Regions from separate parts of the Mycobacterium sp. NGS63 genome, predicted to be linked through region 1. Evidence: predicted binding sites of a transcription regulator. Region 1 holds the regulator's gene; each other region holds the start of a gene.
What was found. Region 1 encodes LexA, which represses DNA repair genes until DNA is damaged. Its sites were predicted from a motif close to CGAACANNTGTTCG; they were not measured.
Positions count from the first base shown of each region.

Region 2: the regulator LexA is predicted to act here: its motif matches at 4,270-4,283, upstream of ruvC (crossover junction endodeoxyribonuclease RuvC).
Region 3: the regulator LexA is predicted to act here: its motif matches at 3,831-3,844, upstream of cofD (2-phospho-L-lactate transferase).

Region 1 is NZ_JCALCJ010000001.1:124-6,199, forward strand. It holds partial or broken gene AC5Y4Z_RS00005 (sunset domain-containing protein) at 1-2,020, shown strand, start outside; gene lexA (transcriptional repressor LexA) at 2,051-2,770, opposite strand; gene AC5Y4Z_RS00015 (LysM peptidoglycan-binding domain-containing protein) at 3,083-3,580, shown strand; gene nrdR (transcriptional regulator NrdR) at 3,671-4,135, shown strand; gene AC5Y4Z_RS00025 (peroxynitrite isomerase) at 4,165-4,653, shown strand; gene AC5Y4Z_RS00030 (alpha/beta fold hydrolase) at 4,661-5,692, opposite strand; gene AC5Y4Z_RS00035 (proteasome assembly chaperone family protein) at 5,739-6,076, opposite strand, start outside.
Region 2 is NZ_JCALCJ010000001.1:143,700-149,775, reverse strand. It holds gene AC5Y4Z_RS00840 (hypothetical protein) at 1-669, opposite strand, end outside; gene AC5Y4Z_RS00835 (DUF1304 domain-containing protein) at 781-1,176, opposite strand; gene AC5Y4Z_RS00830 (hypothetical protein) at 1,231-1,896, opposite strand; gene ruvB (Holliday junction branch migration DNA helicase RuvB) at 2,054-3,103, opposite strand; gene ruvA (Holliday junction branch migration protein RuvA) at 3,100-3,690, opposite strand; gene ruvC (crossover junction endodeoxyribonuclease RuvC) at 3,687-4,253, opposite strand; gene AC5Y4Z_RS00810 (DUF4178 domain-containing protein) at 4,400-5,011, shown strand; gene AC5Y4Z_RS00805 (DUF2617 family protein) at 5,022-5,534, shown strand; gene AC5Y4Z_RS00800 (DUF4247 domain-containing protein) at 5,531-5,962, shown strand; gene AC5Y4Z_RS00795 (DUF350 domain-containing protein) at 5,985-6,076, shown strand, end outside.
Region 3 is NZ_JCALCJ010000017.1:2,486-8,561, reverse strand. It holds gene AC5Y4Z_RS26175 (TobH protein) at 1-862, opposite strand, end outside; gene AC5Y4Z_RS26170 (phosphomannomutase/phosphoglucomutase) at 859-2,256, opposite strand; gene AC5Y4Z_RS26165 (DUF3499 domain-containing protein) at 2,326-2,781, opposite strand; gene AC5Y4Z_RS26160 (metallopeptidase family protein) at 2,955-3,377, shown strand; gene AC5Y4Z_RS26155 (WhiB family transcriptional regulator) at 3,395-3,733, opposite strand; gene cofD (2-phospho-L-lactate transferase) at 4,076-5,071, shown strand; gene AC5Y4Z_RS26145 (coenzyme F420-0:L-glutamate ligase) at 5,068-6,076, shown strand, end outside.

The DNA.
Region 1 (6,076 bases):
CGGGCCGATCCTGGACAAATACGAGTCGCTGGGCGGTCCGGCCGGCAGCGATCTGGGGTTCCCCACCATCAACGAGGTCCCCGGCCTGGCGGGCCCGGACAGTCGCGTGGCCACCTTCTCCGCCAGCGACAAGCCGGTCATCTTCTGGACGTCGGAGCACGGCGCGTTCGTGGTGCGCGGCGCGCTGAACGCGGCGTGGGACAAGCTGGGCAGCTCGGGCGGGGTGCTGGGCGCGCCCGTCGGCGACGAGACCCACGACGGTGAGGTCGCATCCCAGAAGTTCAGCGGCGGCGAGATCTCCTGGAACCGGAAAACCAAGGAGTTCACCACCAATCCCGCGGCGCTGGCCGACCAGCTGAAGGGCCTGCAGGTCGCGATCGATCCGGCCGCGGCGATCAACATGGCCTGGCGGGCGGCGGGCGGCGCGACCGGCCCGCTGGGCGCCAAGCAGGGCGGGCCGTATCCGATCGGCGGCGACGGGATCGCGCAGAACTTCGCCGGCGGCAAGGTGTTCTTCAACCCCGCCACCGGCGCGAACGCCCTCGAGAGCGACATCCTGGCCAAGTACGAGTCGCTGGGCGGCCCGGTCGGCAGTGACCTCGGCTTCCCCACCGCCAACGAGTCCGACGGGGGCATCGGGCCGGCCAGCCGGGTGGCCGCGTTCGCCGCGGCCGACAAGCCGGTGATCTTCTGGACCCACGACCACGGCGCGTTCGTGGTGCGCGGTGCGATGAAGGCCGCCTGGGACAAGCTGCGCGGCGCCAGCGGCAAACTGGGCGCCCCGGTCGGCGACCAGTCCGTGGCCGGTGACGTGGTCTCCCAGCAGTTCACCGGCGGCAAGATCTCGTGGAACCGGGCGAAGAACTCGTTCACCACCGAGCCGTCGAACCTGGCCCCCCTGCTGTCCGGCCTGCAGGTGTCCGGGCAGAACCAGCCGAGCACCGCGGCGATGCCCTCGCACGGCAAGAAATTCGACTGGCACCGGTGGTGGCCGCTGGCGCTGATCCCGCTGGCGGTGCTCGTCGCGCTGGTGGTGCTGGTGCTCGGGTGGCGCCGGCGCCGCGCCCGGCGCCGGCCCGCTGAGGTGACCGAGGCCCAAACCTACGAGCCCACGCCCGACGCCGACGCCGGCTACGAGCGCGCAGACGAGGGGCACTGGCGCTCCGGCTTCGGCGACAGTGGCGACACCGGCGCCGCCGGCGACGGCGGCGACACTGGCGACCTGGCCACCGACCACTTTGCGCGCGGCGACCTGCACCAGCCGCCCGACGCCGGGCCCGCGCGGGTGAGTTGGAGCCGCGGCGCCACCGCGGCCGCGGAGACCGACGAGACCGCCGACGAAGACCCCGATGCCGTGCAGACGGACTCCATCCCCGTCGTCTCGGCCGCCGCCCTGTCCGAGGCCGGGTATGCCGATGCGGCCCCGCGGGGCTATGCCGAAGCCCCCGAGCAGGGGGAGTACGCGCAGCCCGAGGACGCCGGCTACGCCGACGCCGAGTATGTCGAGGCCGAGTACGCGGACGCGGGCTATCCCGGCGAGGACTACGCCGAGCCCGGGTACCCGGACGTCGCCGTCCCACGCACGCGTCCGGAGGCCGCCTACCTCGTTGTCGACGGAGCCGAGGAACCCGACGCCGGGGAACCCGACGTCGCCTACGCCGAGGATGGTGCGGACGACGACATTCCCGACGCCGTGGTGGCCGAAGACCCGGACGTCCCGGTCGCCCTGGGGTCCGACGCGGAGCAACGCGCGGGGCGGCACGCGGCCACGGACGACGAGGAGGTGCCGGAGTCGGTCCCCGAAGCCGCCGGCGCCGCGCCGGCCGCCGGTGGGCGCCCGACGATCCACCTGCCGCTGAACGACCCGTACCAGGTGCCCGACGGCTATCCGATCAAGGCCAGCGCCCGTTCGGGGCTGTACTACACCCCGGGCAGCGAGCTCTACCACGACACGCTCGCCGAAATCTGGCTCAGCAGCGAGGAAGTCGCGCAGGCCAACGGGTTCATCAAGGCCGACTGAGCCGGCCGCCCGACGGGGCTGCGCGGCTCGTCAGACCTTGCGGATCACCGTCACGACCTTGCCGAGCACGGTCGCGTCGTTGCCGGGGATCGGGTCGAACGCCGGGTTGTGCGGCATCAGCCACACCTGACCGCCCGCGCGCTTGAACGTCTTGACGGTGGCCTCGCCCTCGATCATGGCCGCGACGATGTCGCCGTTGTCGGCGACGTGCTGCTGGCGCACCACCACCCAGTCGCCGTCGCAGATCGCGGCCTCGACCATCGAGTCGCCCACCACCTTGAGCAGGAACAGTGTGCCCTCGCCGACCAGCTCGCGGGGCAGCGGGAAGACGTCTTCGACGGCCTCCTCGGCGAGGATCGGCCCGCCCGCGGCGATCCGCCCCAGCACCGGGACGTAGCTGGGCTCGGGCAGCGCGTCCGAGCCGGCGACGTCGGTGACCGGCGCGCGCGCGGTGTCGGCCCCGTCGTCGGCGCCGCGGACGTCCACGGCGCGGGGGCGGTTGGCGTCGCGGCGCAGGTAGCCCTTGCGCTCCAGCGTGCGCAGCTGGTGGGCCACCGAGGACGTCGACGTCAGGCCCACCGCGTCGCCGATCTCCCGGATGCTCGGTGGGTAGCCGCGGGTGGTGACCGACTCGCGGATGACGTTCAGGATGGTGCGCTGCCGTTCGGTCAGCGAGGAATCCACGGAATGCAACCGGCCGTCCGCGTCGGCGGGGGAGCCGGTTGATGGAGTGTCGTTGCTGTCGCCCATGCACTGAATGTAGCCGCGCCGGCGCGAAGAATCAAACATGTGTTCGACTGGCGTGTCGCCGGGCTGCTCCGGCCGGGGCACGGCCCAGGGCCTGGGAAATCACAAGTGTGTAACTTTCGGCCGTGTCGGGTATCCAGGCGTCATGAACCGCGATGTTCAGGGGGCGTGCCCACCCAGTCGTCGGAAACTTGTCGGTGGGTCCGTCTAGCGTCGTGCTTGTGCGACACGCTTCGCTCAAATGTTCGGTAATCGAACACACGAGCGACTATGGTCGAACACACGAGCGAGAACGAGTTGACCGGAGGAAAGCCGATGACCACCATCCACGCAGGCTCGCCACGCACCAGTAGCGTCCGGCGCCCGGTCAACGGGCCGGTGCAGGGGCTTCGTCCGGGCCACCCCGCCGGTCTGGCCCGTTCCCGGCGGCCCGGCCCGTCGCGCCCGGCGGGCGCGCCGACCCGCTACTACGGCACCGGCGTCGCGATGTCGAGGGCCCCGCACCGCAGGCGCCCCGTCACGCTGGCCACCACGCTGGGGCTGGCACTGATCGCCGGGATCATCACCGTGTGGCTCGGCCTGGTCGCCAACATCGGCCAGGCGGTTAACGGCGACTCGGGGGGAGCGGCGGCCGCGGTGCCCGACCGGCTGGCCGTCGTGCGGGTCGAACCAGGGGAGTCCCTACAGGACGTCGCGCACCGGGTGGCCCCGGACGCGCCGGCGCGCCAGGTGGCCCAACGCATCCGCGAACTCAACGACCTCAACTCCCCGGCCCTGGCCGCGGGCCAGACGCTGATCGCGCCCGTGGGCTGACCCGCAGGGGAGCGCGCGGGTACGCTTTCAGTGTTCTTGCGGTTCTTGCGGTTCTGCGACCCCGCAGGTGAGCACGGCGAAGGAGCGGTCATGCACTGTCCGTTCTGCCGCCACCCGGATTCCCGGGTGATCGACTCGCGGGAAACCGATGAGGGCCAGGCCATCCGGCGCCGCCGCTCGTGCCCCGAGTGCGGGCGGCGCTTCACGACCGTCGAAACCGCGGTCCTGGCGGTGGTCAAACGCAGCGGGGTCACCGAGCCCTTCAGCCGGGAGAAGGTCATCAGCGGGGTCCGCCGGGCGTGCCAGGGCCGCCAGGTCGACGACGACGCGCTGAATCTGCTTGCGCAGCAAGTGGAAGACACCGTGCGGGCGGCGGGGTCGCCCGAGATTCCCAGCCACGAGGTCGGGTTGGCCATCCTGGGCCCGCTGCGCGACCTCGACGAGGTCGCCTACCTGCGATTCGCGTCGGTGTACCGGTCCTTCTCGTCGGCCGAGGACTTCGAGCGCGAGATCGAGACGCTGCGCGCGCACCGCAACGTGTCGGCTCCCGGCTGATGGCGCGGGCCGCTCGCTAGTCTGTTTTCATGCCCGACTTGCATCCCGATCTCGAAGCGCTGGCGCCGTTGCTGGGCACGTGGGCCGGTCAGGGCTCGGGCAAATACCCGACGATCGATTCCTTCGAGTACGACGAGGAAGTCACCTTTACCCATGTGGGCAAGCCGTTTTTGGCCTACACGCAGAAGACCAAGGCGACCGCCGACGGGAAGCCCCTGCACGCCGAGGCGGGATACCTGCGGGTGCCGCGGCCCGGTCACCTCGAGTGGGTCCTGGTGCATCCGAGCGGCATCACCGAGATCGAGGTGGGCACGTATTCGGTCACCGACGGGGTCATCGAGCTCGCGATGGCGACGGGCCCCGGTGGGACGATCGGGCTCGCCCCCAGCGCCAAAGAGGTTACGGCGCTTGGCCGTTCGTTGCGCATCGACGGCGACGAGCTGTCCTACACGGTGGACATGGGCGCCGTCGGGCAGCCCCTGCAAAACCACCTCACCGCGGTGTTGCACCGGCGCTGAGCCGAAGTCAGGTGGCGCTGCGTTCGTCGGAGCCCATGGCGTTGAGGACGGCGACGCGGGTGTCGGCGGGACCGGTGACGGTCTGCTCGCCGCCCCCGGTGCGCAGCAGCGCGCGCAGGGCGTCCTGGTCGTACTCGGCGGGCTCGGTGGTGTCGATGAAGCGCTGGACGACGTCGATGAAGCGGGCCGGGTCGTCGTGAAAGGGGAAGTGGCCGGAGCCTTCGAAGATCTCGAGGCGGGAGCCGGGCATCGCGGCGTGTGCCATCCACGCATGACGGGCGGGGACCACCACATCCTTGGTGCCCCAGACGATCTGCACCGGGATGGCCTCGGTCAAATAACATCGGTCCAGCATCGTGACGATCTGCCCGCGCCAGTCCACCACCGCGCGCAGGGTGCGGCTGAACGCCGCCGACGCCGTCGGTTCCGGCAGGTCGTCGAGGATGCGCAGCACGTTGGGCAGGTCGCGGCCCAGCCCGGTCGACCCGATCACCAGGCCGGCCAGCTTGCCCGCCAGCTGAACCGCGGGCAGCACCAGCGGCAGCCGCAGCAGCCCCAGGGCCTCGCTGCCCATCGGCAACGAGGCCAGCCGGAAGGCGACGTTGACGTCCTTGGTGACCCCGCCGGCGGCGACCAGGATCAGCCGGTCCACCAGATGCGGGAACTGGTAGGCGAATTGCATGGCCACCCCGCCGCCCAGCGAGTGCCCGACGATGGTCACCCGCTCGATGTCGAGCACGGACAGCAGGTCACGCATCCCGTTGGCGTAGGCGGCCACCGAGTAGTCGGCGCGGGGTTTGTCGGATTTCCCGTGCCCCAGCAGGTCGGGGGCGATGACGGTGAAACGCTGGGCGAGCTTGGCCTGCACGGCATTCCAGGTGGTGGAGTTGTCGCCGATGCCGTGGATCAGCAGGATCGCCGGGCCGGACCCGGCGATGCGGTAGGCCCGCCGGTAGCCGTGGATGGTGCGGAACTCGAGCGTGGGCGCGGTCACCTCACGCACCGGGCGAAGATTGCTCTTGCGCTTGCGCTCGGTCAACTACGCCGCCCTTGGTGTCGGCCCGCCAGAGGGGCGTTGAAAGGACTCAAGCCCGATCGTCGTCGTCGGGCTTCTTCTCCGCCTGCTGGGCAAGGAAGCGCTCGAACTCGGCGCCAAGCTCGTCGCCGCTAGGCAGATCCCCGTCACGCGTGAGTAACGACCTGTTCTCCTGAGCGTCGATGAAGGCATCGTACTGGCGCTCGAGCGCGGCGACCACTTGGGCCACCTCGGTGCTGGCCTGGACCTGCTCGTCGACCTTGGCGCGGATCTCGGCGGCGGCCTCGGTCAGCGCCGTCAGCGGCAGCTCGAGCGATCCGCTCTTGGCCACCTGCTCGAGCAGCGCCTGGGCGGCGGCCGGGTAGTCGGTCTGGGTCAGGTAGTGCG
Region 2 (6,076 bases), 140 kb from region 1:
CGACCCGGTGCCGGCCTGCTGCCGGCGCCAGCGTCGTTTGGGCTCGGAGGGGTCGAGCCGCGGCTTGGTCAGCGCGGCCGAGGACACCTCCGGTTCTTGATGGGGTTCCTCCAGCCCGGACGCGTAGGCCGGTTCGCCGGTCGCGTCCGGGGCCGGGGCCTGCGCGGGTTCGGCGTAGCTCAGGGGTTCCACGTCGCGGGCCAGCCGGACCGCCGTGCGGGCCAGGACGATGCCGCCGACGAAGACGATCAGCGCGCCGAGGCCGGAGAAGTAGGAGACCTCGAGGGCGGCGCGCTTGCGATCCGTCGCGGCGATCGGGTCGCCGGCGGATCCGATGCCCAGCAGGGGGGCGACCTGGCCGCCGACGACGAACCACGCGCCGGCCAGCACGGCCAGCCAGCCGCCCAGCATCGCGGCGATGCGATTGCCGGCGAGGATCAGCAGGAGCCCGCCGATCACGGTGGCGGCCCCCGGAAGCACCTCGAGCCAGCCGCGGGCCGACGACCACGCCCAGTCCTTGTCGGGCGTGTAGGCGAAGTTGAAACGCGGGCCGACGAACGGAATCAACGCGCCCCATACGCCCAGGAGCACCAGGATCAATCCGCTGACCGTTCCGCGCGAACGCGGCATGGTCAACGCGCCCGGATGGTCCCTGTCTGCGTGTGTCATTCTTTTCCCCCTTTTCAGGCACCGGCCATTTCCGGCCCCGGGTGGGTACCCGAGGCGGCGGGGATATAACCGGTGCGCCACCGAAGCGACGCGGATTTGTGACTCCTGGTGTCAGTGATGCCTGGGCAGACCGAGCGCCAGTAGCACGATGCCGATCAGCGGGACGGTGCCCTGGATCAGCGCCGCCCGCGCCTTGTCGGGCGCGGACACCAAGAGCACCGCGGCGGCGGCGACCATGGACCCGAGGCCGGCGAAGATCAGCGCGACCCCGACGGCCGTGTCCGCCATCGCGACCGCCGGGATGCCGAGGCCGGCGATGATCGCCAGGAACAGGTTGTAGAAGCCCTGGTTGAAGGCGAGCAGCTTGGTGGTCTCGGCCTCCTCGGGGCTCAGGCCGAAGACCGCGCGGGTGCGGTCCGAGGTCCAGGTGAACGACTCCATCGTGAAGATGTAGACGTGCAGCAAGACCGCCAGCGCCGTGAAGATCAACCCTGCGGCGACGATCATCGGCCCTCCTCGCTGGTGGCCCCGCTGGCCCCGCGAGAAGGATACCGAGGATCGCTAGACGCCGGCGTGGTGATGGCGCCGACCGAACAGGCCGCCGCCGGCGCGCCGGTGGAACAGGCCGCCGCGGGTGCGCTCGCGGGGCGCGGCCTCGGCCGACTCGTTGTACAGGGCCGGCTCCCCGGCCGGGACGCCCGCGGGTTGCACGCCCGTCACGGGCGCGGGTTCGGTCACGACGACGTCGCGCGCGTGCCGCACCGCCACGCGGGCCAGGGCGGCCCCGCCCAGGAACACGATCAGCGCGCCCAGGCCGGTGAAGTAGGTGACCTCGAGCAGGGCACGCTTCAGGTCCGTCGCCGCCGACGCCTGGCCGACGTCGCCGATGTGCAGCGTGGCCGCGAACGCCCGGCCGACCACGAACCACGCGCCGGCCAGCACCGCCAGCCAGCCGCCGACCATGGCCTTGGCGCGGCTTCCGGAGACGAGCAGCAGCAGGCCGCCGACGGCGGCGACGACGCCGGGGAACACCTCTAGCCAGCCTTTCGGCGCGGTCCACGTCCAGGCCGGGTCACCGGCATATGCCCAGTCGATGTTGGGCCCGAAGAACGGGATCAACGCACCCCAAGCGCCCAAGAGGATCAGGAGCAGCCCGATCACCGCGCCCCGGGAGCGTGGCATGTACGGCGCGCGGGGGTGGTCGTAACCGGGGGCCGTGTTCGTCATCAGAATCGCCTCCAACAGGTAGTTTCAGCTACCTGCGGGGATACCCGATCGGCGGTGTTGTAACCCAGGCCACAGCGCCGGGCCCGTCGATCCTGCGCTCAGATCGCGAATTTCGCCGAAATGACGCGCTGGTCGCAGTCTCGGCGCGCTCGGGCCGCTAGTCGAACAGCCCGGGTTGGCCCAGGCCGACCGCCCCGGCCGGCGGCACCAGGCCGAGGTGCGTCCAGGCCTGCGCGGTGGCCACTCGGCCGCGCGGGGTGCGCGCGACCATGCCGGCGCGCACCAGGAACGGTTCGCACACCTCCTCGACGGTGGTGGCCTCCTCGCCGACCGCGACCGCCAGCGTCGACACCCCGACGGGCCCGCCGCCGAAGCCGCGGGTCAGCGCCGACAGCACCGCCCGGTCCAGCCGGTCCAGGCCCAGCTCGTCGACGTCGTAGACCGCCAGCGCGGACTTGGCGACGTCGCGGGTGATCACGCCGTCGGCGCGCACCTCGGCGAAGTCCCGGACCCGGCGCAGCAGCCGGTTGGCGATGCGCGGGGTGCCGCGCGAGCGGCGCGCGATCTCGGCGCCGGCCTCGGCGCCCAGCTCGATGCCGAGGATCCCGGCCGAGCGCGTCAGCACCCGCTCCAGTTCGGCGGGTTCGTAGAAGTCCATGTGCGCGGTGAACCCGAACCGGTCGCGCAGCGGGCCGGTCAGCGCGCCGGACCGGGTGGTCGCGCCGACCAGGGTGAACGGCGCCACCTCCAGCGGGATCGACGTCGCGCCGGGCCCCTTGCCGACCACCACGTCGACGCGGAAGTCCTCCATCGCCAGGTAGAGCATCTCCTCGGCGGGCCGCGCGGTGCGGTGGATCTCGTCGATGAACAACACGTCGTGCTCGACCAGGTTGGACAGCATCGCGGCCAGGTCGCCGGCGCGTTCCAGCGCGGGGCCCGACGTCACCCGCAGCGACGAGCCGAGCTCGGCGGCGATGATCATCGCCAGCGACGTCTTGCCCAGTCCCGGCGGGCCGGACAGCAGGATGTGATCCGGTGTGCCGCCGCGGTTTTTGGCCCCCTCGATGACCAGTTGCAGCTGCTCGCGCACCCGCGGCTGGCCGATGAACTCCCGCAGCGAGCGGGGCCGCAGGCTGACGTCGATGTCGCCCTCGCCGACGGTCAGCGCGGGCGAGACGTCCCGGTCGGCAAACTCGTCGTCGCTCATTTCTTACCCAGCATCGACAGCGCCGCGCGCAGCGCGCCGGACCGGCTGGCCTCGGGCTCGTCGGCCAGCACCTTGTCGGTGGCCTCCTCGGCCTGCTTGGCCGCGAAGCCGAGCCCAATCAGGGCCTCCACCACCGGGTTTCGCACCGCGTGGCCGTTGAGCTCGGCGGGCGCGCCGGCGGCGGCCACCGCACCGACTTTGTCGCGCAATTCCAGCACCATCCGTTCGGCGCCGCGTTTGCCGATGCCGGGCACCCGGGTCAGGGCGGCGACGTCGCCGTCGTGCAGCGCCTGCCGCAGCGCCGCGGCGTCGTGCACGGCCAGCGTCGCCATCGCCAGCCGGGGCCCGACCCCCGACACCGACATCAGCGTCAGGAACAGGTCGCGGGTTTCGTTGTCCGAGAACCCGTACAGCGTCTGGGAATCCTCGCGCACGATCATCGCGGTGATCAGCCGGGCCTCGGTCCCGCAGCGCAGCGTCGCCAGCGTCGACGGCGTCGCGTTGACCCGGTAGCCGACGCCGGCCGCCTCGATCACCACGTGATCGAGCGCCACCTCGAGCACCTCGCCGCGCACCGAGGCGATCATCGGGCGGCCTTCAGCTTGGCTTGCAACTTGGCCCGGTAGGCGTGCCGCTGCTGGGCGGCAAGTGTTTCGGCGGCGGCCATCCGCGCGATCATAGGCGCCCGCCAGCAGTGGCAGATGGCCAGCGCCAGCGCGTCGGCCGCGTCGGCCGGGGTCGGTTTGGCTTGCAGCCCAAGGATTCTGGTGACCATCGCGGTGACCTGCGCCTTGTCGGCGGCCCCGTTGCCGGTGACCGCGGCCTTCACCTCGCTGGGGGTGTGGAAGTGCACGTCGATGCCGCGGCGGGCCGCCGCCAGCGCGACCACGCCGCCGGCCTGCGCGGTGCCCATCACCGTCGTCACGTTGTGCTGGGAGAACACCCTCTCGACGGCCACCACGTCCGGTTGATGGGTGGCCAGCCAGTGCTCGACGGCATCGCTGATGGCCAGCAGCCGGTCGGGCAGCCGCGCGTCGGAGGGGGTGCGCACCACGTCGACGTCGAGCGCCACGACGCTGCGGCCGCGCCCGCTTTCCACCACCGACAGCCCGCAGCGCGTCAGCCCGGGGTCGACGCCCATCACGCGCATGGCCCGCTCCTTCGTACGAACAGCTGTTCGATAGCGTAGCGGGAGGGACCGACGGCGCCCGCCACGACACGCGGCGCCGGGGGCCGCAAAAGCTGTTAACTTAAAGCCCACGTTCGCTCGAGCAGTGCGGCAACGGAAGGTGTGACGTGGGATCGGTCCTGGTCGTCCTGGCGGCGGTGCTGTTCATCGCGTCGATCGTGGTGCTGGTGATCGCTTTGCGGCGCCCCAAAAAACCGGCCGCACCGGGCGGGCGCCAGGACCCGCTGTCGTTCAACGCGATGCCCCAGTTCGGGCCCCGCCAGCTGGGTCCCGGCGCCATCGTCAGCTACGGCGGCATCGACTACGTGGTTCGCGGGTCGGCGACATACCGCGAGGGCCCGTTCGTGTGGTGGGAGCACCTGCTGGAAGGCGGCGACCAGCCGGTCTGGTTCAGCGTCGAGGAGGACGACGGGCGCCTGGAGCTCGCGATGTGGGTGCGGCGCAAGGACGTCGCGCTGCAGCCCGGCGGCCCGTACGTCGTCGACGGCGTGACGTTTCACGAGTCCGAGCGCGGCCGCGCCTCCTACACCACCGAGGGCACCACCGGGCTGCCGGCCGGCGGCGAGATGGAGTTCATCGACTGCGCCAACGCCGACGAGAGCGCCCTGCTCTCGTTCGAGCGGTGGGCCCCCGACACGCCCTGGGAGGTCTCGACGGGCAAGCCCGTGCTGGCCGGCGAACTCACCGTCTACCCGGCTCCCCCGCCGTCCTCCCCGTAAGCGCCCGCCGGTGCCCCTTCATCAGCTCGCGGTGACGCCGGCGGACGTGTCCGGCGAACGGCTGGGGCTCGCGCTCAACGCGCCCGCCCCGGCGCCGCTGGCCACCATCTCGCTGCGTCACCCGAACGGCGGCGCGCTGTTGCTCGGGGTGCTGGGCGCCTCGCACGTCGTCGCCGTCGAACACGCGAAAGGCCGTTTCTCCGAACAGGTTTCGTGCACCGCCCGCGCTCAGGGGATGGACCTGCCCGACCACACCGACGCGCCGGGCTACCGCCTGCGATCGCGCACCGAAACCCTCGACGAGGCCGGCTTCCGCCGCCTGGCGGGCGAGCTTCGCGACCGGTGCGCCCGCGTGCCGGGCTGGCTCGGGGGCACGTTCCCCGGCGATGACGCCGCCCTGACCGCCCTGGCCGCCGAAGCCGACGGCGCGGGCTGGCGATGGCAGACCTGGCACCTGTATCCGCGCCGGCCGTTGGGGTCGGGCGGCGTGGTGGTCCACACGGCCAGCCGGTGGCGCCCGTGAGCCGCAATCGCCTGTTCCTGATCTCGGGGGCGCTGGCCGTCGCCGCCGTCGTGTCGCTGATCTTCGGACTCACGTTGCTGCAGAAGAACATTGCGTCGTACGTCGCGGGCCATTACCACGAGTACGCCCGCGACGTGAACGGCACGCGCTACGCCTGCAGCGGGTCACCCGAGCAGGTCGCCGACACGCTCGCCGACTACCAGGAGCCCAGCGCGCGCGCCGCCAACGGCAACAGCGAATACCTGCGCTACAGCAACGACATCGTGATCGTCGGCCCCGACGGTGGCCAACCGTGCAGCATCCGCGTCGAGCCGCTGAGCGCCGGCTACAGCCACGGCGCGTTCATCTTCCTCGGCCCCGGGTTCTTCCCCGGATCCCCGTCGGGCGGCGCCGGCGGCTCGCCCGGTGGCCCCGGCGGCACCAAATAGTTTGGAAGCAAAGGAGACAACCATGTACCTCGCCGTCGAGATCGGAACCATCGACCTCAACCCGGTGTTGAAGGGCGCCGTCGCCACGATCCTGTACTTCGCCGTCGGCATGGC
Region 3 (6,076 bases), on a different contig from region 1:
GCCGCTCGGGCCGCGGCCCGTCGATCTGCTCGTCGTGAAACAGGGCGTCCTCCGAGGAGGCGGCCGATCGGGCGCCCGCGCGCAGCGCGACCACCGCGTCGGCCAGCCCGGTGGCGGCGACCACCTCGTGCGCCACCCGCAGCAGCACCGAACTGCCGTGGCGGGCCAGCGCCAGCGTGGCCGCGCAGTCGCCGGCCAGCGCCACCCGGCGCCCGGCAATCCGCGCGGCAATCGTCTTGGCGGGGTTGGTGAACAGCTCGCGGGCGGCGCTGTTGCGCAGCGCCTCGGCATCCAGCTCGTCGGCCAGCCGGCCCAGGTCGACGCTCGGCCGCGGGTCGACGGCCTGCAGGACGGCCAGCCCGGCGGCGAGGTAGCGACACAAGCCGAACTCGTCGGGCACCCAGACCCGCGGCTCGAGGACCGCGGCGCGCCCGGCGGTGGAGTCGCGCAGCGGTCCCTCGTAGGGCGCCACCACGACCACCCGCGCGCCGCGGCGCACCCCCGTCGCGGCGGCCGAGACCAGCGCGGGATCGCCGGGATCGTCGCCCGCGACGATCAGCACGTCGAGCGGCCCGACCCACGGCGGCGCCTCGCCGACGAGCGCGATCGGCGCCGCCGCCGCCCCGCCCAGCGTCGCGGCCAGCATGGCCCCGGCGGTGCCCGCGGTGCCGCGCCCGGCCACCCAGATCACGCTGCGCGCACGGTCTTCGGTCCGCAGCGAGTCCAGGGCGCCCTCGCCGACCGCGGCCGCGATCGCGCGCGCCTGCGCGCCGGCCGACGACGCCGCCCGCAGCAGCCCGTCGGTGTCGGCGGCGAGCAGGCCCTCGGGGTCTTCCAGGTCGATCGACCGCGTCGCGTTCACGGTGTGGCCGCTTCGATTTCGGCGATTTTGGCGATTTCGGCGCTGACGTGGGCGACCACCGCGTCGACGTCCTCGGCGGTGCGGCCCTCCACGTTGAGCCGCAGCAACGGCTCGGTGTTCGAGCTGCGCAGGTTGAACCAGCTGCCGCCGCCCAGATCGACCGTCACGCCGTCCAGGTGGTCGAGGGAGTGGATCCGGGCGCCGAACGACTTCAGCACCGCGTCAACGCAATACGGCGCGTCGGCCACGGTGAAGTTGATCTCGCCGGACGATTCGTAGCGCTGGTAGTCGGCGGTCAGCGCCGACAGCGGCCGGTCCTGCTCGCCGAGGGCGGCCAGCACGTACAGCGCGGCCAGCATGCCGGAGTCGGCGCCCCAGAAGTCACGGAAGTAGTAGTGCGCCGAATGCTCGCCGCCGAAAATCGCGCCGGTGTCGGCCATCAGCGCCTTGATGTAGGAGTGACCGACGCGCGAGCGCAGCGGCGTGCCGCCGCGCTCGGTGACCAGTTCGGGCACCGCGCGGGAGGTGATGACGTTGTGGATGATCGTGGCGCCGATCTCGCGGCCCAGCTCGCGGGCCGCCACCAGGCTGGTCACCGTCGACGGCGACACCAGCCGGCCGCGTTCGTCGACCACGAAGCAGCGGTCGGCGTCTCCGTCGAAGGCCAGCCCGATATCGGCGCCGGTGTCGCCGACGAATTTTTGCAGGTCCACCAGGTTGGCGGGGTCGAGCGGGTTGGCCTCGTGGTTGGGGAACGAGCCGTCGAGCTCGAAGTACAACGGCAACACCGTGATCGAGCCGATCGCGCCGAGCACGGCCGGCGCCGTGTGGCCGGCCATGCCGTTGCCGGCGTCCACGGCCACCCGCAGCGGGCGCAGCGCGGAGGTGTCCACGAGCGAACGCAGGAACTCGCCGTAGTCGGCGAGCACGTCGCGGTCGGTGGCGGTTCCGGGCTGCCCGTCATGCGCCGGGACGCCGGCGATCACGTCGTCGGTGATGGCGCCCAGGCCGCTGTCGGCGCCCACCGGTTTGGCCCCGGCCCGGCACAGCTTGATGCCGTTGTAGGCCGCCGGGTTGTGGCTCGCGGTGAACATCGCGCCGGGGCAGTCCAGCAGGCCGGAGGCGAAGTACAGCTGGTCGGTGGATGCCAGGCCGATGCGCACCACGTCGAGTCCCTGGCCGGTCACCCCGGCGGCGAAGGCGGCGGCCAGCGCAGGCGAACTGTCCCGCATGTCGTGGCCGATCGCCACCCGCCGGGCGCCCTCGGAGCGCATCAGCCGGGCGAACGCGGCGCCCAGATCGGTGACCAGCGGCTCGTCGATCTCTTCGCCGACCAGCCCCCGCACGTCGTACGCCTTGACGACACGGCGGACGGTCGCGGCGGACCGGGACATGCAAAACTCCTGACACTGATGAGTTGCTGAAACTCTTGGCGTCAGCTTATCGGCCCGTGGCGCCCCGTTTTAGTCGCTGGGGTCGGGCAACACCCGCAGATGCCCGCGGCGGCGACCCGAACGCCGCTCGGGCGGTGCGAGCAAACCGCCGCTCGGCGCGGTGGCGTGGGCTCCGGCGTGCTGCAGGTGAGGCTCGGCGGGCGCAAAGGCGCTCAGCGGCGCGGACCCGTTCGCCGGTGCCCCGTCGCGGGGGCGACCCTCGCGCACCGCGTCGGCCAGGGCGACCAGGTCGTCCTCGTCGGGGTGGGCGGGCTCGAAGTTCAGGGGCCCGGCGTGGCGCACCAGGTCCCATCCGCGGGGGGCGGTGATCCGGCCGGCGTGGCCGACGCACAGGTCCCACGAGTGCGGTTCGCGGGCGGTGGCGAGCGGGCCGACGACTGCCGTCGAGTCCGAGTAGACGAACGTCAAGGTCGCCACGGCATAGTGCGGACACCCGGGCCGGCAACAGCGACGGGGAACGTTCACGTCGCAAAGGCTATCGTGCAAAAACGTCGTGGAAGCGCCGGACACGCGCAACCGATGGACCCGCGATGTGCAACCGTTACCATCGGCGCGTGGGCGAAATGCGCGGCTCCCCGCAAAGCGGTCGGTCCCGGCGCCGCTCGGCTTCCTATCGGGGCGCCCGGCGCGGACGCGACATGCGCGGCCCGCTGCTGCCGCCGAGCGTGCCCGGCTGGCGCAGCCGCGCCGAGCGGTTCGACATGGCGGTGCTGGAGGCCTACGAGCCGATCGAGCGCCGCTGGCACGGGCGGGTGTCCGAGCTCGACGTGGCCGTCGACGAAATCCCCCGCATCGCCGCCAAGGATCCCGACAGCGTGCAGTGGCCGCCCGAGGTCATCGCCGACGGGCCGATTGCGCTGGCACGCTTGATCCCGGCCGGCGTCGACGTTCGCGGCAACGCCACACGGGCGCGAATCGTGTTGTTCCGCAAGCCGATTGAGCGACGCGCCAAGGACACCGTCGAACTCGACGAGTTGCTGCACGAGATCCTGGTGGCGCAGGTGGCCATCTATTTAGACGTCGAACCCCAGGTCATCGACCCCACGATCGACGACGAATAACGCTGGCTCGCGGCGCCTTAGATGATGCCGCGCTTGAGGCGGCGGCGCTCCCGTTCGGACAGGCCGCCCCAGATGCCGAAGCGCTCGTCGTGCGCCAGGGCGTACTCGAGGCACTCATGGCGCACCTCGCAACCCAGGCAGATCTTCTTGGCCTCGCGGGTGGAGCCGCCCTTTTCCGGGAAGAAGGCCTCGGGGTCCGTCTGCGCGCACAGGGCGCGGTCCTGCCACTGGTCGGGCGTCGGCAGGGGCAGGGGCTCGGGCTCGAAAGCGACTGGGGCATCGGGAACCACGGTCAGGTGCGGACGGACGGTCGCCGCCGGCGCCGGGCCGATGGTGGTGCGCGGTGTGCCTGTCATAACGCCCCGAAGGTGCTCATAAGACATGCTTCGTCCGCCTCCTCAGCTTGATTTGAGAGAGTTAGTGAATTCCCACTGTTCTGATGTACAGACAATTCGAACAAGTGATCGAATCTCGGTCTGCGACACCGGAACCGGCCGGCCAACCGGGAAATGACACTGTTGTGATTAGACACTTGTTGACCTGCTGGGTCAAGCGTTATGACGCATTTCCATATCATCTCGTTACGAAATTTCGGCGTTTCTGTTGTTTCGCGCCTTCGGCGTGTCGATCACACCGCGTTTCGGTCGTCAAAACGGCGTCCTCCGCCGGGCAGTACTGTCGAGCCCTGTGAAGGTCAAGTGAAGGTCACGGTTCTGGTCGGTGGGGTCGGCGGCGCCCGCTTCCTGCTGGGTGTTCAACAGTTGCTCGGGCTCGGTCAGTTCCAGGATTACCAGCGCCCGGATGCCGACGGCCACGAACTCACCGCGATCGTCAACATCGGCGACGACGCCTGGATCCATGGGGTGCGTGTCTGTCCGGATCTGGACACCTGCATGTACACCTTAGGTGGAGGCGTCGACCCGGAGCGCGGGTGGGGTCACCGCGACGAAACCTGGCACGCCAAGGAGGAATTGGCGCGCTACGGCGTGCAGCCGGACTGGTTCCAGTTGGGCGACCGCGACCTGGGCACCCATCTGGTGCGCACCCAGATGCTCAACGCCGGCTACCCGCTGTCCCAGATCACCGCCGCCCTGTGCGACCGCTGGCAGCCGGGCGCGCGGCTGCTCCCGGTGACCGACGACCGCTGCGAGACCCACGTGGTGATCACCGATCCTGACGACGACAGCCGGCGCGCGATCCACTTCCAGGAGTGGTGGGTGCGCTACCGGGCCCAGGTGCCCACGCACAGCTTCGCGTTCGTCGGCGCCGAAAAGGCCGCCGCCGCACCCGAAGTCGTGGCGGCCATCGCCGACGCCGACGTCATCCTGGTGGCGCCGTCCAACCCGGTGGTGAGCGTCGGGGCGATCCTGGCCGTGCCGGGCATCCGCGGCGCGCTGCGCGCCGCCACGGCCCCCGTCGTCGGCTATTCGCCGATCATCGGCGGAAAGCCGTTGCGCGGCATGGCCGACGCCTGCCTGTCCGTCATCGGGGTCGAGTCCACCGCACAGGCCGTCGGCCATTACTACGGGGCGCGCGCGGGCACCGGGATCCTGGACTGCTGGCTGATCCACGAGGGCGACCGGGCCGACATCGAGGGCGTCGCGGTGCGCGCGGTGCCGCTGTTGATGAGCGACCCCAAGGCGACGGCCGAGATGGTCCGGGCGGGTCTGGAACTGGCGGGGCTGGCAGCGTGACGCGCGAGCATGGCACCGCGGCGGCCGTCGAGATCCTGCCGGTGGCCGGGCTGCCGGAGTTCCGGCCCGGCGACGACCTGGGCGCGGCGCTGGCCGCGGCCGCGCCGTGGCTGTCCGACGGGGACGTCGTGGTGGTGACCAGCAAGGTGGTGTCCAAGTGCGAGGGCCGGCTGGTGCCTGCGCCGCGGGACGCCGAGGAGCGGGATCGGCTGCGCCGCAAGCTCGTCGACTCCGAGGCGGTACGCGTGCTGGCGCGCAAGGGCCAGACGCTGATCACCGAGAACCGGCTCGGCCTGGTCCAGGCCGCCGCCGGCGTGGACGGGTCCAACGTCGGGCGCGACGAGCTGGCGCTGCTGCCAGTGGACCCCGACGCCAGCGCCGCCGCGCTGCGCACCGGGCTGCGCGAACGCCTCGGCGTCGACGTCGCCGTCGTCATCACCGACACCATGGGCCGCGCCTGGCGCAACGGCCAGATCGACGCGGCGGTCGGCGCGGCCGGTCTTCGTGTGCTGCACGGCTATTCGGGTGCCGTCGACGCGCACGGCAACGAGCTGCTCGTCACCGAGGTCGCGGTCGCCGACGAGATCGCCGCGGCCGCCGATCTGGTCAAGGGCAAACTGACCGCGATGCCGGTGGCCGTGGTGCGCGGGCTCGCCGTGACCGACGACGGCTCGACGGCCCGCCACCTCCTGCGACCCGGCGAGGAGGACCTGTTCTGGCTCGGCACCGCCGAAGCGCTCGACATGGGCCGCCGCCAGGCCCAGCTGTTGCGCCGGTCGGTGCGCCGCTTCAGCGACGAGCCGGTGGCGCCGGAGCTGATCGAGGCCGCCGTCGCCGAGGCCCTCACCGCCCCGGCCCCGCACCACACCCGGCCGGTGCGGTTCGTCTGGCTGCGCACCGCGGCCACCCGAACCCGGCTGCTGGACCGGATGGCCGACCGGTGGCGCGCGGACCTCGCCGGCGACGGCCGGCCCGCCGACTCCGTCGAACGCCGGGTGGCGCGCG